3 regions of the Lysinibacillus sp. GJ-1 genome follow, and region 1 is predicted to be linked to each of the others. Evidence: riboswitches for the same ligand, from Rfam matches in the RefSeq annotation. Region 1 holds a riboswitch; each other region holds the start of a gene.

Region 1 (4,158 bases):
GAATTCGGTACAGGTGTAGTAAAAATGACACCAGCTCATGACCCGAACGACTTTGAAGTTGGTAATCGTCATAACTTAGAACGTATTCTGGTAATGAACGAAGATGGCACAATGAATGAACTTGCGGGTAAATACAATGGTATGGATCGTTTTGAATGCCGTAAGCAAATTGTTGCCGATTTACAAGAAGCAGGTGTCCTAATCAATATTGAAGAGCATATGCACTCTGTAGGACATTCTGAACGTTCTGGTGCAGTTGTAGAACCTTATCTTTCCGCACAATGGTTCGTTAAAATGCAACCACTTGCAGATGCCTCTTTAGAACTGCAAAAAGACGAGGAAGGTAAAGTTCACTTCGTTCCATCACGTTTTGAAAACACATATTCTCGTTGGATGGAAAATATCCGTGACTGGTGTATCTCTCGCCAATTATGGTGGGGACACCAAATTCCTGCATGGTATCACAATGAAACAGGTGAAATTTACGTAGGTAAAGAAGCGCCTGCAGACGCAGAAAATTGGACACAGGATGAAGATGTGTTAGATACATGGTTCTCATCAGCACTATAGCCATTTTCTACAATGGGTTGGTATGACGAGGCAAATGAAGAATATCAACGTTACTATCCAACAAGTACGCTTGTAACAGGATACGATATTATTTTCTTCTGGGTATCTCGTATGATTTTCCAAGGTATTGAATTTACTGGACAACGCCCATTCAAAGATGTATTAATCCACGGATTGGTACGTGATGGCGAAGGACGTAAGATGAGTAAATCACTTGGTAATGGTGTGGACCCAATGGATGTTATTGAGAAATACGGAGCGGATTCACTGCGTTATTTCTTAGCAACAGGTTCATCTCCAGGCCAAGATTTACGATATACAACGGAAAAAGTAGAATCTGTTTGGAACTTTGCTAATAAAATTTGGAATGCTTCCCGTTTCGCACTTATGAACATGGATGGAATGACATATGATGAAATCGACTTAACTGGTGAAAAATCAGTAGCCGATAAATGGATTTTAACGCGCTTGAATGAAACAATTGAACGTGTGACTTCATTAGCAGAACGTTATGAGTTTGGTGAAGTAGGTCGTGAACTATATAATTTCATTTGGGATGATTTCTGTTCTTGGTATATTGAAATGGCGAAACTACCGCTGAATGGTGAAGATGAGGCTGCTAAGAAAACAACTCGATCTATACTAGCTTACGTATTAGACCAAACAATGCGTCTATTACATCCGTTTATGCCATTCATCACAGAAGAAATTTGGCAACATTTACCTCATGAAGGTGAGTCAATTACAGTGGCAGCATACTGTGCGTACGGATCTTCACTTTGCTGAAGAAGCAGACAATATGAAGCTCCTTATGGATATTATACGTTCGGTGCGTAATATTCGTGCGGAAGTTAACACACCTATGAGCAAAAAAGTACCGTTGTTCATTTCTGCTAAAGATAGTGCAACAGTTGCTACTCTTGAAGCGAATAAAGCCTACTTAGAAAAATTCTGTAATCCTGAGCCGTTAACAATTGGTGAAGGCTTAGAGGCTCCGAGTCAATCAATGACGGCAGTAGTAACGGGAGCAGAGCTATTCTTACCGCTTGTAGGTCTTATCAATCTAGAAGAAGAAATCGCTCGTCTAGAAAAAGAACTAGAAAAGTGGGCGAAAGAAGTGAAGCTTGTCACTGGTAAGCTGTCCAATGAAAAATTTGTTTCAAAGGCTCCAGAAGCATTAGTAAATGCCGAACGCGAAAAATTAGCGGATTATGAAGAGAAACATGCAGTGGTATTAAAACGTTTAGAAGAATTAAAAAACATGTAATAGCATAGTGATTTGAAGAAACAGCAGATGGCGAAATAGTCATTTGCTGTTTTTCTTTTTATGCATCAAAAGTTATGTATTGAGTTAGGAAAAAATATATAGTATTATCTATTTTAGTTAGTATAATAGATAAAGGCAAACTATCCGAAAGGGTAGGACGCAAAGCCTAGGGTCTAAGGTGAAGAGAAATGAGTATTTTTCAAACTATGATCGCCTGGTTACCATTAAATGAAATTTTTATTTGATTTTATGGCCATTCTATGTTGAGTAGAATGGTCTTTTACTTTGAATGCAAGAATAACGGAGGTTTATTATGTCAGGAAATATTGGAACAATTGTAGTGAAAGTAAACAAAGCTTGTGATGATTTAGATTTTGTGAGCGCTAGGGGAATTATAGAAGCAAATCTTTTAAAGTTATCGGAGGCTAAATATTATCGACTATTAAATGCAAGTGGACGGGTTCTTATTAAGCATATTTTAGCGGATAATAAGGGACAAAAAGATACGAAGATTTCATTAACACGTACAGATTTACTAGTGATAAATAAGATTAATGAGTATTGTTCAAATTTTGATATTTCGATGCTGAAAAGAACATTAAAAAATTCGTTAGAACTAGTGCAAAGATCGGATGTTATGCCACTCTTAAATAATGATGCAAAAATAATTTTAGATGATATGGGAGCGCTATTAGGCATCCATCAATTACAATAATTTGTTGTTTATTTGAAAAAAAATAGTTAAAAACACACAAATGATCACTCCTACAGTGGTTTTCTGTGTGTTTTTAAATTTGTATCAGAATTGTTTGTGTGCCAATCACCCTTTATACTGTAGTGAAAGGGAGTGTTTCTTTTGTTTACTACGATAAAAGCATGTACAGATTTTATTTTTACATTAAAGGCGGTTGATCATAAACGTGAACCTTTAGTCATGATGCGTGAAGTATTGGCGCGTTTAGGGGACCCGCATAACAAGTTGCGCGCCATCCATTTGGCAGGTTCCAATGGCAAGGGGTCCACCGTAAATGTACTGAGAGAAATGCTAGAGAATGCAGGATATCGGGTTGGTGCTTTTACTTCACCACATTTAACACGTGTCAATGAACGTATGACCATCAATGGAAAACAAATTCCGGACGAGCAATTTTTACAGTATATGAATAACGTAGCTTCAATCATTGAGGCAAATTATAATGGGGACTATCCAAGCTTTTTTGAGGTCGTCACACTTATTATGTTCCAATATTTCGCACATGAAGAAGTGGATTTTGCGTTAATTGAAACTGGGCTCGGTGGAAGACTTGATGCGACCAATGTCATAACACCACTTGTATCCATTATTACAACGATTTCTTTAGAGCATACGGCTTTTTTAGGCGATACATATGCGAAGATTGCTTTTGAGAAGGCAGGTATTATTAAAGAAGGTGTACCCGTAGTGGTTGGTGTTAAAAATAAAGAAGCACTTGCTACGATTCAAAAGGTTGCACAAGAACGTCATGCTAGGTGTCTTGTTCTAGGGCATGATTTTAACGTGATTGCACAGGAGCAGGAGATGGGCATGCAATCATTTCATTATCACAATGCGCATCTTGACCTCACAGACATTCAATTAAAAATGGCAGGAGCGCATCAAATCGCTAATGCGAGTCTGGCTATCACAACGATGGATTTATTACGTGAAAAAGGGCTTATTCATTTATCCGAAGAGTCAATGCGCCAAGCGCTACAACATGCACAGTGGGCAGGTCGCTTTGAACAGTTCCCTAATAATATTGTATTAGATGGTGCTCATAACTCAGAAGGAACTGCCGCATTGATTCGAACATTACAGAAGGTCTATCCAATTCAACGCTATCGATTTATTTATGCAGCTCTTTCTGATAAAGACCATGCCAATAGTATTGCGTTAATGGATGCAGTAGCAACTTCTATATCTTTTACACAAATTGGACTACCCAATGCCATGCCAGCTGAACAGTTAGCGATGTTATCAACGCATCAAGACAAACGATATAACAAAAATTGGAAATATATAGTAAGTGAAGTCATACAACATAAGGACCAACAAGATATTGTTGTGATTACAGGTTCGCTGTATTTTATAGCTGAAGTTCGCCAATGGATACAGGAGGGAGCACAATGATTCCTCAGTTTGATGATTATAAGAAAAAATGGGCTTTAACTAGTGATGATGTAATTAAGCCAGGGCTTACAGCGATTGAAGAAGCATTGGCACTTGTAGGGAATCCTGAAAGAACATTGCAAATTGTGCACCTTGCAGGCACGAATGGCAAAGGCTCAACATTAACATTTTT
Region 2 (4,158 bases), 500 kb from region 1:
TTCTTCTATCGGAACTAAAATATCAGCCACAACATCATCCAGTGTGCCAATATGATCGCCAGCTGCATACATGTACGCATAAGGCTGTGCAAGTCGTACGTTTTCTCTTATTAATTTTGGATCATGTTTTTCACTGCGCCCATCTAAACCGTAATACTTAAATAATTCGTCCATAAGGCGATTATACGATTCAATGGTTTGGAGCGGGCTATAGCCATTTTCTATATAGGTTTTGTAAGCACCTGTTGCAGTACCTGTCCAAAATAAATGGTCACCAACGACTTCTACAATATCAAGCACTTTGCGATCTTCAACATTTGGATGTTTCGCTATATCTTCATCAATTTTTTTCTTATAGTTGATTAAAAATTGTTTGAACTCCTCTACGTTTGTAGACTTTGTTGCAAATGGAATTCTCTCAACACCTTCGAATCTTAAGGTCGGTGCTTTACCTTGCTGTTCCGCTGTATAAGGATTTTCAATATAGATTGTGCCACCAGGTGTAACGGCCTTCTTATTATAAGAAGTTTTAGGGATGGCAGGAACAGTGATGACGTTTTTACCGACTTTTAAGCTGACACCTTGTCGCCAACTATTCCAAGCACCTTCTTGTTGTGAAAATGCCAAGCGTGGTAACGGACCAGTTGTTGATGCGTCAACGTAAACGGTAATTTGATCACCCGGTTGGGCAGCAAGGCCAGTTGGTTGTAAATTGTTACCGAAGCCGAATTTCAATTGTTGATTGGCATGTTTGACCATATCCCCGTGTTGCTCGGCTACTATAATTCTTCCTTCTGTAACCACTTCACCGTTCATTATTTTTTTAGCTAATTCGATATTGTCTTTATAAGTAGCATATAGTGGATGTGTTTTCGCTTCTTCTTCTAATGCGTTCATATGTTCGATGCTGTTGAATGCAGGGGAAACTGTATTCATCGTTCCGTCAGTAAATAACTGCGCCATTTTATCGTCTAATGCATCTTCTTTATAGAAGGCTAATTCACAAAGTGTTGCCCAATTTTGATTGGATTTAGTGAATTTAAATTTCACCCGTTTAAATGTCGTCGGTGCAAATTTTGCCTCTACTAATCCTGCGACCATGTTATGTTTACCTGTTGAGACAAGTTCATAGGTTTCGCCTTTTGACGTTTGGGAAGCGTAAATTTCAAATTCCTCGGCAAAGCCTTTACGGTCAGAAGGTCTTGCTCCATAAATAATACGATTTAATGTAACAGGTTCTATAAATTCAACTTCTACTTCATTTGAGAATGTAGCTGTGTTGCTTTTATTTGTTTCCCAATATGTATGAACATCGCCATCGATGGCATTTTTGATAACGGCGCTCGCATAGTGTCCGCCATTGTTGGTAATTTCTTTAATGTTTGCCTTATCCATTCTAAATAACTTTGAATACGCTTCGTTGGCATAATGGCTAAATGACGAAGTTAGTGCAGTTGTCGCTGTAATTTTTTCATTGCTTAGCAGTGCTTTCGCATTGTCAATATCTTCTTTGAATTGTACGTAGAAGGGGTGGCCTTGGGTTTCGACCTCTAATTGATTGATAGCATCTATGGTGTTGAATTTGTCACTTACAGCGCTCATTGTATTATCTGTAAAGAGTGTCGCCATTTTGTCAGAGACAGAATCTTCTTTATAAAATTGAAACTCGGATGCACTTGCCCAATCTTGGTTTGCTTTCGTAAAAACAAATTTTAGTCGTTTAAATTCTGTAGGGTTGAATTGGATTTCGACGATATCTCCAGTAGAACCTGTATATTGTCCTGATGAAACGAGTGTAAAATCATCGCCTGTATCTGTAGTGGAGCTATAAATTTCAAACTGCTGTGCAAAACCTTTTCCTTTTGTAGAAGATTGACGAGCTGCATAGACAATTCGATTTAATGTAGATGCTTCATGGAACTGAATGATCACTTCATTAGTGAAGGAGGTACTATTGGGTTTCCCTGTTTCCCAATGGCTGTTTATATCACCATCAATCGCTTTATCTATAGTAGAACTTCCATATTTTCCGCCGTTGTTCGTAATCGATTGAATGTTTGCTTTCGCTATTTTAAATACGTCATCGTATGCTTTTAAAATATCTGTTCCGTACAATTCAAATTTTTTCACCGAAGCGATGGAATAATTAGTACGAGCTTCGGCTGAAGTTTTAACTATATCTCCACTTGGATTTTCAGTGGCTAAAACATTCATTGGACCACCGACTAAATTTAAAGCAAGGGCAGATACTGTTACAATCTTTACTACTTTCATCTAAATTCCTCCTTAAGCATTTTTCTTACAGAGTACATAAAAAAGCTACTCAAAAAAGAGTAGCTTTATTTTAAATAAGGCAATCATAAAAAATCCCACATTATAATAAATAGCACTAAAAAATGCCTTTCGTAAATTATATTAATATATAATTATCAGTGGGTTGTGTGTTACGTCCTTACTAAACAAAAAGTAGTATGTACTCTTCGGCAACTGGCAGACATAGTTATTAAAAACCTTAGTCCCTATAGCTTTGCGTCCCTAAATTTCTTTAGGTTTGCCTATTCAATTTTCTACAATAAAGAATAGCATAAGGAAAATCATTGCCAAAGTACAATTTGCACTATATTTTACCACCTATAATTCGGGTAAAATGGCGAGGTTTTTTTTATTGGGCGAAAAATAATGTCATTTAATGGTGGTTCATTTGTTATGTGTAAAAGACTTTAGTAAGAGAAAAATGGTTTATCTGTAAACTACTTATGTCATGGGTACTGATATTGAAAATATTTACAATAGGTGAAATAATAGATTTGATACTATTTAATGAAAGGAAATGGTCTACATGTTATATAAATTAAATAAGTCCTCCTGGGATTATGAAAAGGTAAAAAGAGTGAGTCTTGATGCGATTGGTTGGAAAGAGAAGGATTTAGAAAGGTTAGTATCTAAACATCTGCAAGATTTTATTTCTAGCAAAGATTTAATGACAATATTTAACGAGCGTCCAAGACAAGAAGAACCCGATATTTTAGCAGTTGATAAAGATGGCGATTTATATATATTTGAATTGAAAAGATGGGGTTCAAATCAAGAGAATTTGCTACAAGTATTGAGATATGGTCAATTATTCGGTAATAGTAGTTACGATGAGCTCAATGAAAAATACCTCAAATATAGCCAAGGCAATATATCGTTAATGGATGCCCATAAGCAGTATTTTGATAAAGATGCAAGTAATCAAATTACCCAAGAGATGTTTAATAATAAGCAACATTTCATTGTTATGACAAATGGCTTAGACCAACAAACGGTAGAAGCAATTATTTATTGGAAGAAGAACGGTTTGACTATTGATGCCATTGTCTACTGGATATTTGAAGTGAATGGTGAACATTATATTGAATTTAATATGTATTCGCCAATTGAAAGTTATTTAGAATATGAGAGTAGCGCCTACGTTTTAAACACGAATCATAACAATAATCCACTAACGACAGATGAAATGTTAACTGGAATGAAAGCAGCGGCTTATCATAAAGGATGGCAAGAAAAAATAGAAAAGATTCAAAAGGGCGATATCGTATTCCTTTATAAAAGCGGCGCTGGCATTGTAGGATACGGAAAAGGTTCCGGTAAATATAACAAGCAAGATTATAATGGCTATGCTAATGCAGAGACAAATACACCTTTACAAGATTTTTGTATATTAAAACGTCCATTAAGTGCTTCTGAAATGAAAGCTATTTGTGGACAAGGTTTTAACTTTAGACAAACGATGTTCTCAATTAGTGAAGAAAATGCCAATAAATTAATGCGAGTAATTCAAAAACATTACTTGTAACATTTTAGGAGCGATATTCTAGCCGTTTAGCGTTACCGCGGTTAACGAGCTTCCATCACCATTTACACAATCTTCTACGTCATTATGCGTAGGAGGTTTTTTATTTTTGTTTGAATAGCAAGCGGCAGCGATATTGAACTGTAATGTTTAGTTCATCTTCCGTTCATTTTCAGTTCATGTTGTGTTCATGTTGACTCTATATTCTAAGAATGTAAAAAGAAATAGGAGGGGTTTAAAATGAACCTAGCTTTAAAAGAAATGAAGAAAAATAAAGTGCGATTTGTGATTTTAGGTTCGATTGTTTTTCTGGTGAGTTTATT
Region 3 (4,158 bases), 810 kb from region 1:
TTGTTAATAAGCCAATCGTTGCTGCCGTGACCTGAAAATCGCTCATTAATTGGTCTGTAATTAATCCTGGCGCTGTGCGTTGACTTGCCATTAACAAATAAGTAAACAATACAACAACAAATACTACCCATCTGTATTTGCTATTTTGTTTGTCCATGGATATCTACCCCTATTAGCTTTTACTAGAATATATGAAAGAGTGCCAGACACTAAAACATTTTGAATTGTTTTAGTGTCTGGCACCGATTTCTCTATATTTTTAAGCTGACAAGGTTGCCTGCTTCTTGCACTAATTTATCCATTGTACTTAATTCGTCATCGCTAATTTCAACTAGCTCCTCAAACATTTCCACAGATTCACGTGAGATGAACGAAATGTCTCTCATTGCCACCATGATTTGCTGAGAGCTTGAAGATAATTCTTCTGTACTTGCAGATGAATTGGCATTATTTTCAGCAATAATTTTTGTCGTTTCTACAATTCTTTCGAACATCGTACCAATTTCTAAAATGGTAGTATTCGTTTGTGCAAACTCTTCCGTTCCTTGCTTCATGGATGTAACCACTCGATCCGTCTCTTCTTGAATATTTTTTACGATATTCGATACTTCAGCAGCGGACTGTTGCGATTGTTCTGCTAATTTACGAACTTCATCCGCAACGACAGCAAACCCTTTTCCATGTTCACCTGCACGAGCTGCTTCAATAGCTGCGTTCAATGCTAATAAATTGATTTGCTCTGAAATCCCTGTAATTACTTTGACAATCTTGCCAATCTCATGTGATTTTTCTCCAAGAATATTGATTGCATCAAAAGTTGTATTAATCGTTTGATCAAATTGCTCCATTTTCACCATCGAATCTTTGAGCTTTTCGTTACCTTCTTGCGTCAATTCTAACGTCGTATTCGATTGTTCTGAAATTTGGTTTGATCTTATAGACAGTTCTTCGATAGCCACTGTGATGTCTTCAATCGAAGTTGAACTTTCCTCAGTAGCTACTAATTGTTTTTTTAACCCTTTTCCTACCTCATCAATGGCTGCTCTAACGATATCAGCCTTCTCCGCTGCATACTCTCCATGTTCAACAAGATTTTGACCTTTTTCATTTATATTTTTTTCGTATAGATGAAATTGCTCTTTTAATTGACTTGCAGATAATTCCTCTGCCCCGTTTGTCACTTCACTCTGACTATCAGCCTGACGTTTAAGCGAAAAATATCGGTAAGCAAAATACAAGGACGTGCATAATAAAAATACTATAATCACTAGCATAATAGCATCCATGATATAAAAATCTCCTATTCTCTCTACCTATGATGTTTTATAACTCTTTTACAATAATATAAATTCCATCAGCTACAGTCGCTGGGATATCGTTTAAATGCTCATTGCTTTCGTATTTATGAACAATGAAATCCCCTTCAACATTTACATACTTTTCAAATCCATGATACTTCTGTAACAAGCTCATTGACTTCGGATTTGTTGCTTCAGCTAACACCAGTCTTAACCCTTCTTCAGATGCTTTTTGAACTAAAATATCACCTAACGTTTGTACAATTTCATGGCGATTGTGCTCAGCGATGACACCTAATAAAAATAAATGCAGCACTTCATTATCTTCCATTTCTTTTCCATAACGTTGTTTATAGTCATTTAAGAAACGAACATCGATATCCTCTAATACATCCATCACTATATTCATATCAGAAAACGTGCCACTAAAAATAGGACCTTCATGTATTTCCAGTGCGTTTGTATCTCCAACTAAAGCGCCTACTACATTACGCTCTGCATCGAGCGCAACAACACAGTATCCTTGATGCACATTGTCTTCAATGTATTCTTTCGTGAATTGGTAGAAATCATCATAAGGTAATTTTAAGGAGTACCCGATTATCGGTTCTTGCACCCATTTACCGGCTACATCTACTCCAACAAATGTTTTTGCTAAACATGTTGCCGCTTTTTCAATTAAGTCTGGTTGGTCTTTTGTAATGATTTCATATGTATATACATCTTGTAATGTTGGCATCATAAATTCCTCCAAATATGCTTCTAGTGATTTAAAAACTATCGTGTTGCTAATTGTGATACATTGTCAACTACTGTTCCTGGGAAATTCACTCCCTCTAAAGCATTTCTCACTTGCACATAGGCAATTTTAGAGGCTGGATTGACAATATAGATATCTTTGAAGCCAAGTGATGCGTAAAACATTAATGTTTGCCCTAGTTCCGCTGAAACTTTAGATGGAACAGGTGATTGATACGTTGCATCAACTACAAAGGTATAGGATTTTTTTGGTACTTTCGCCACAGTCTCTTCCAAATCTTTTATATATTCCTCTACAAGCTCTGTTTTAATAAACCCATGAACTTGAACGTGTACTTCTTTTTTTGCTTCATAAATCGCCATATTATATTTCGGTTTATCAACGACTAACATTTTTAATCTCCTTTTTCATATAGTTTTTTTACTATCCTATACTAACAAGACTTTATTAACGCTATAGTTCTTTAATTTGTCTCCTTTTAGGAAAATAAAAACTACCCTTATTATAAAAATTAAGGATAGCCAAATAATCGTTTATTATTTTGGCAACCCGACTATCATAATCCCAATAGGATTTTAGACTCGTAGCTTTGCGTCCTTACCTTTCAGTAAGTTTGCCTTTTCATTTTCTTAAAATAATACTAACATTATTACAATTTTACATTATAAATTACATGTCAATTTTTGTCGACACTAGTAGTATTATCTAAAGAATATTAGGTAAATATAAGTAATATTAAGATACTACGTAGTAAGAATGTAGTACGTGCCAGTCACTCAAACAATTTAGAATTGTTTGAGTGACTGGCACCTATTCAAATTGATTGAGCAATTCGCGTACTTCATCCGTTGTCTTTGTATTCATTAACTGATTTCTTAATTCACTTGCCCCGCGGAATCCTTTAACATAGATTTTGAAAAAGCGATGCAGCGCAGTAACTGAGCGTGGTAGCTCCTCAGCATATTGATCTTGAAGATCAAGCTGTAATCTTAAAAGATCAAGATATTCTTTACTACTATGTTCCTTTGGCTCTTTTTCAAAAGCAAATGGGTTTTTAAAAATACCTCGTCCAATCATCACGCCATCCACACCATATTGTTCAACTAGCTTCATACCTGTTGCACGGTCAGGGATGTCTCCATTGATTGTTAATAGCGTATTTGGCGCAATTTGATCTCGTAATTTTTTAATTTCCGGAATTAGCTCCCAGTGTGCTTCTACTTGGCTCATTTCTTTTCTCGTACGCAGATGGATTGATAAGTTGGCGATATCTTGTTTTAAAATATGTGTAAGCCATTCCTGCCACTCATCCACTTCTGTGAAGCCAAGTCTTGTTTTCACACTGACAGGCAGTCCACCCGCTTTCGCTGCTTGAATAAGTTCCGCAGCAACATCAGGACGTAAAATAAGACCGCTTCCCTTGCCTCGTGAAGCCACATTCGGTACAGGACAGCCCATATTAATATCAACACCTTTAAAACCAAGCTCCGCCATACCAATACTCATTTGTCTAAAATATTCAGGATTATCTCCCCATATATGAGCAACCATAGGCTGTTCATCTTCAGTAAAAAGCAAACGTCCTCGCACACTTTTCTGACCCTCTGGATGACAATAGCTATCTGAATTTGTAAACTCGGTAAAAAATACATCTGGTCTACCTGCTTTACTTACGACATGACGAAACACAACATCCGTCACATCTTCCATTGGAGCAAGTACAAAAAATGGTCGCGGTAAATCCCGCCAAAAATTATTCGTCATATTTTACTTCAAACCCTCTCATTATAGGATATTCGGTTATTCACTTATCCCCTAAAACTTCATTGCTTCTACTTCTAAAAACGAATCGTCCTTAACACCGTAATGCTAGTTTCAGCAATAAAGTCATTATTATAGTATAACCTAGCTTTTGTTATTTATCTTCATACAGTTCCTACTTTAATTAGATTTCTAACTTCTAAAATCAGGAAATACTATGCACTAGCAGCTCGTGTTAAAAAGCGAAAAGGCAGTCCTAGCTAACGGTACAATATCATAAACTTCGTGATATCAAACTCATCATCTTGAACTGCCTACTAATTATTATTTAGCTTCTAT

What was found. Region 1 has a riboswitch for cyclic di-GMP ahead of LO754_RS16455 (hypothetical protein). Riboswitches for the same ligand answer to the same signal wherever they lie in the genome.
Region 2: another riboswitch for cyclic di-GMP. It lies ahead of LO754_RS18900 (NPCBM/NEW2 domain-containing protein); the one in region 1 lies ahead of LO754_RS16455 (hypothetical protein).
Region 3: another riboswitch for cyclic di-GMP. It lies ahead of LO754_RS20560 (hypothetical protein); the one in region 1 lies ahead of LO754_RS16455 (hypothetical protein).

The regions. Positions count from the first base shown of each region.
Region 1 covers NZ_CP088912.1:3,308,653-3,312,810, reverse strand. The annotation lists partial or broken gene LO754_RS16460 (valine--tRNA ligase) at 1-1,837, shown strand, start outside; cyclic di-GMP riboswitch class I at 1,962-2,063, shown strand; gene LO754_RS16455 (hypothetical protein) at 2,151-2,552, shown strand; gene LO754_RS16450 (bifunctional folylpolyglutamate synthase/dihydrofolate synthase) at 2,694-3,986, shown strand; gene LO754_RS16445 (bifunctional folylpolyglutamate synthase/dihydrofolate synthase) at 3,983-4,158, shown strand, end outside.
Region 2 covers NZ_CP088912.1:3,804,878-3,809,035, reverse strand. The annotation lists gene LO754_RS18900 (NPCBM/NEW2 domain-containing protein) at 1-2,274, opposite strand, end outside; cyclic di-GMP riboswitch class I at 2,480-2,566, opposite strand; gene LO754_RS18895 (hypothetical protein) at 2,840-3,838, shown strand; gene LO754_RS18890 (ABC transporter permease) at 4,076-4,158, shown strand, end outside.
Region 3 covers NZ_CP088912.1:4,115,687-4,119,844, forward strand. The annotation lists gene LO754_RS20545 (MFS transporter) at 1-157, opposite strand, end outside; gene LO754_RS20550 (methyl-accepting chemotaxis protein) at 252-1,286, opposite strand; gene LO754_RS20555 (hypothetical protein) at 1,324-2,040, opposite strand; gene LO754_RS20560 (hypothetical protein) at 2,076-2,450, opposite strand; cyclic di-GMP riboswitch class I at 2,599-2,686, opposite strand; gene LO754_RS20565 (tRNA dihydrouridine synthase) at 2,869-3,822, opposite strand; gene ltaS (lipoteichoic acid synthase) at 4,144-4,158, opposite strand, start outside.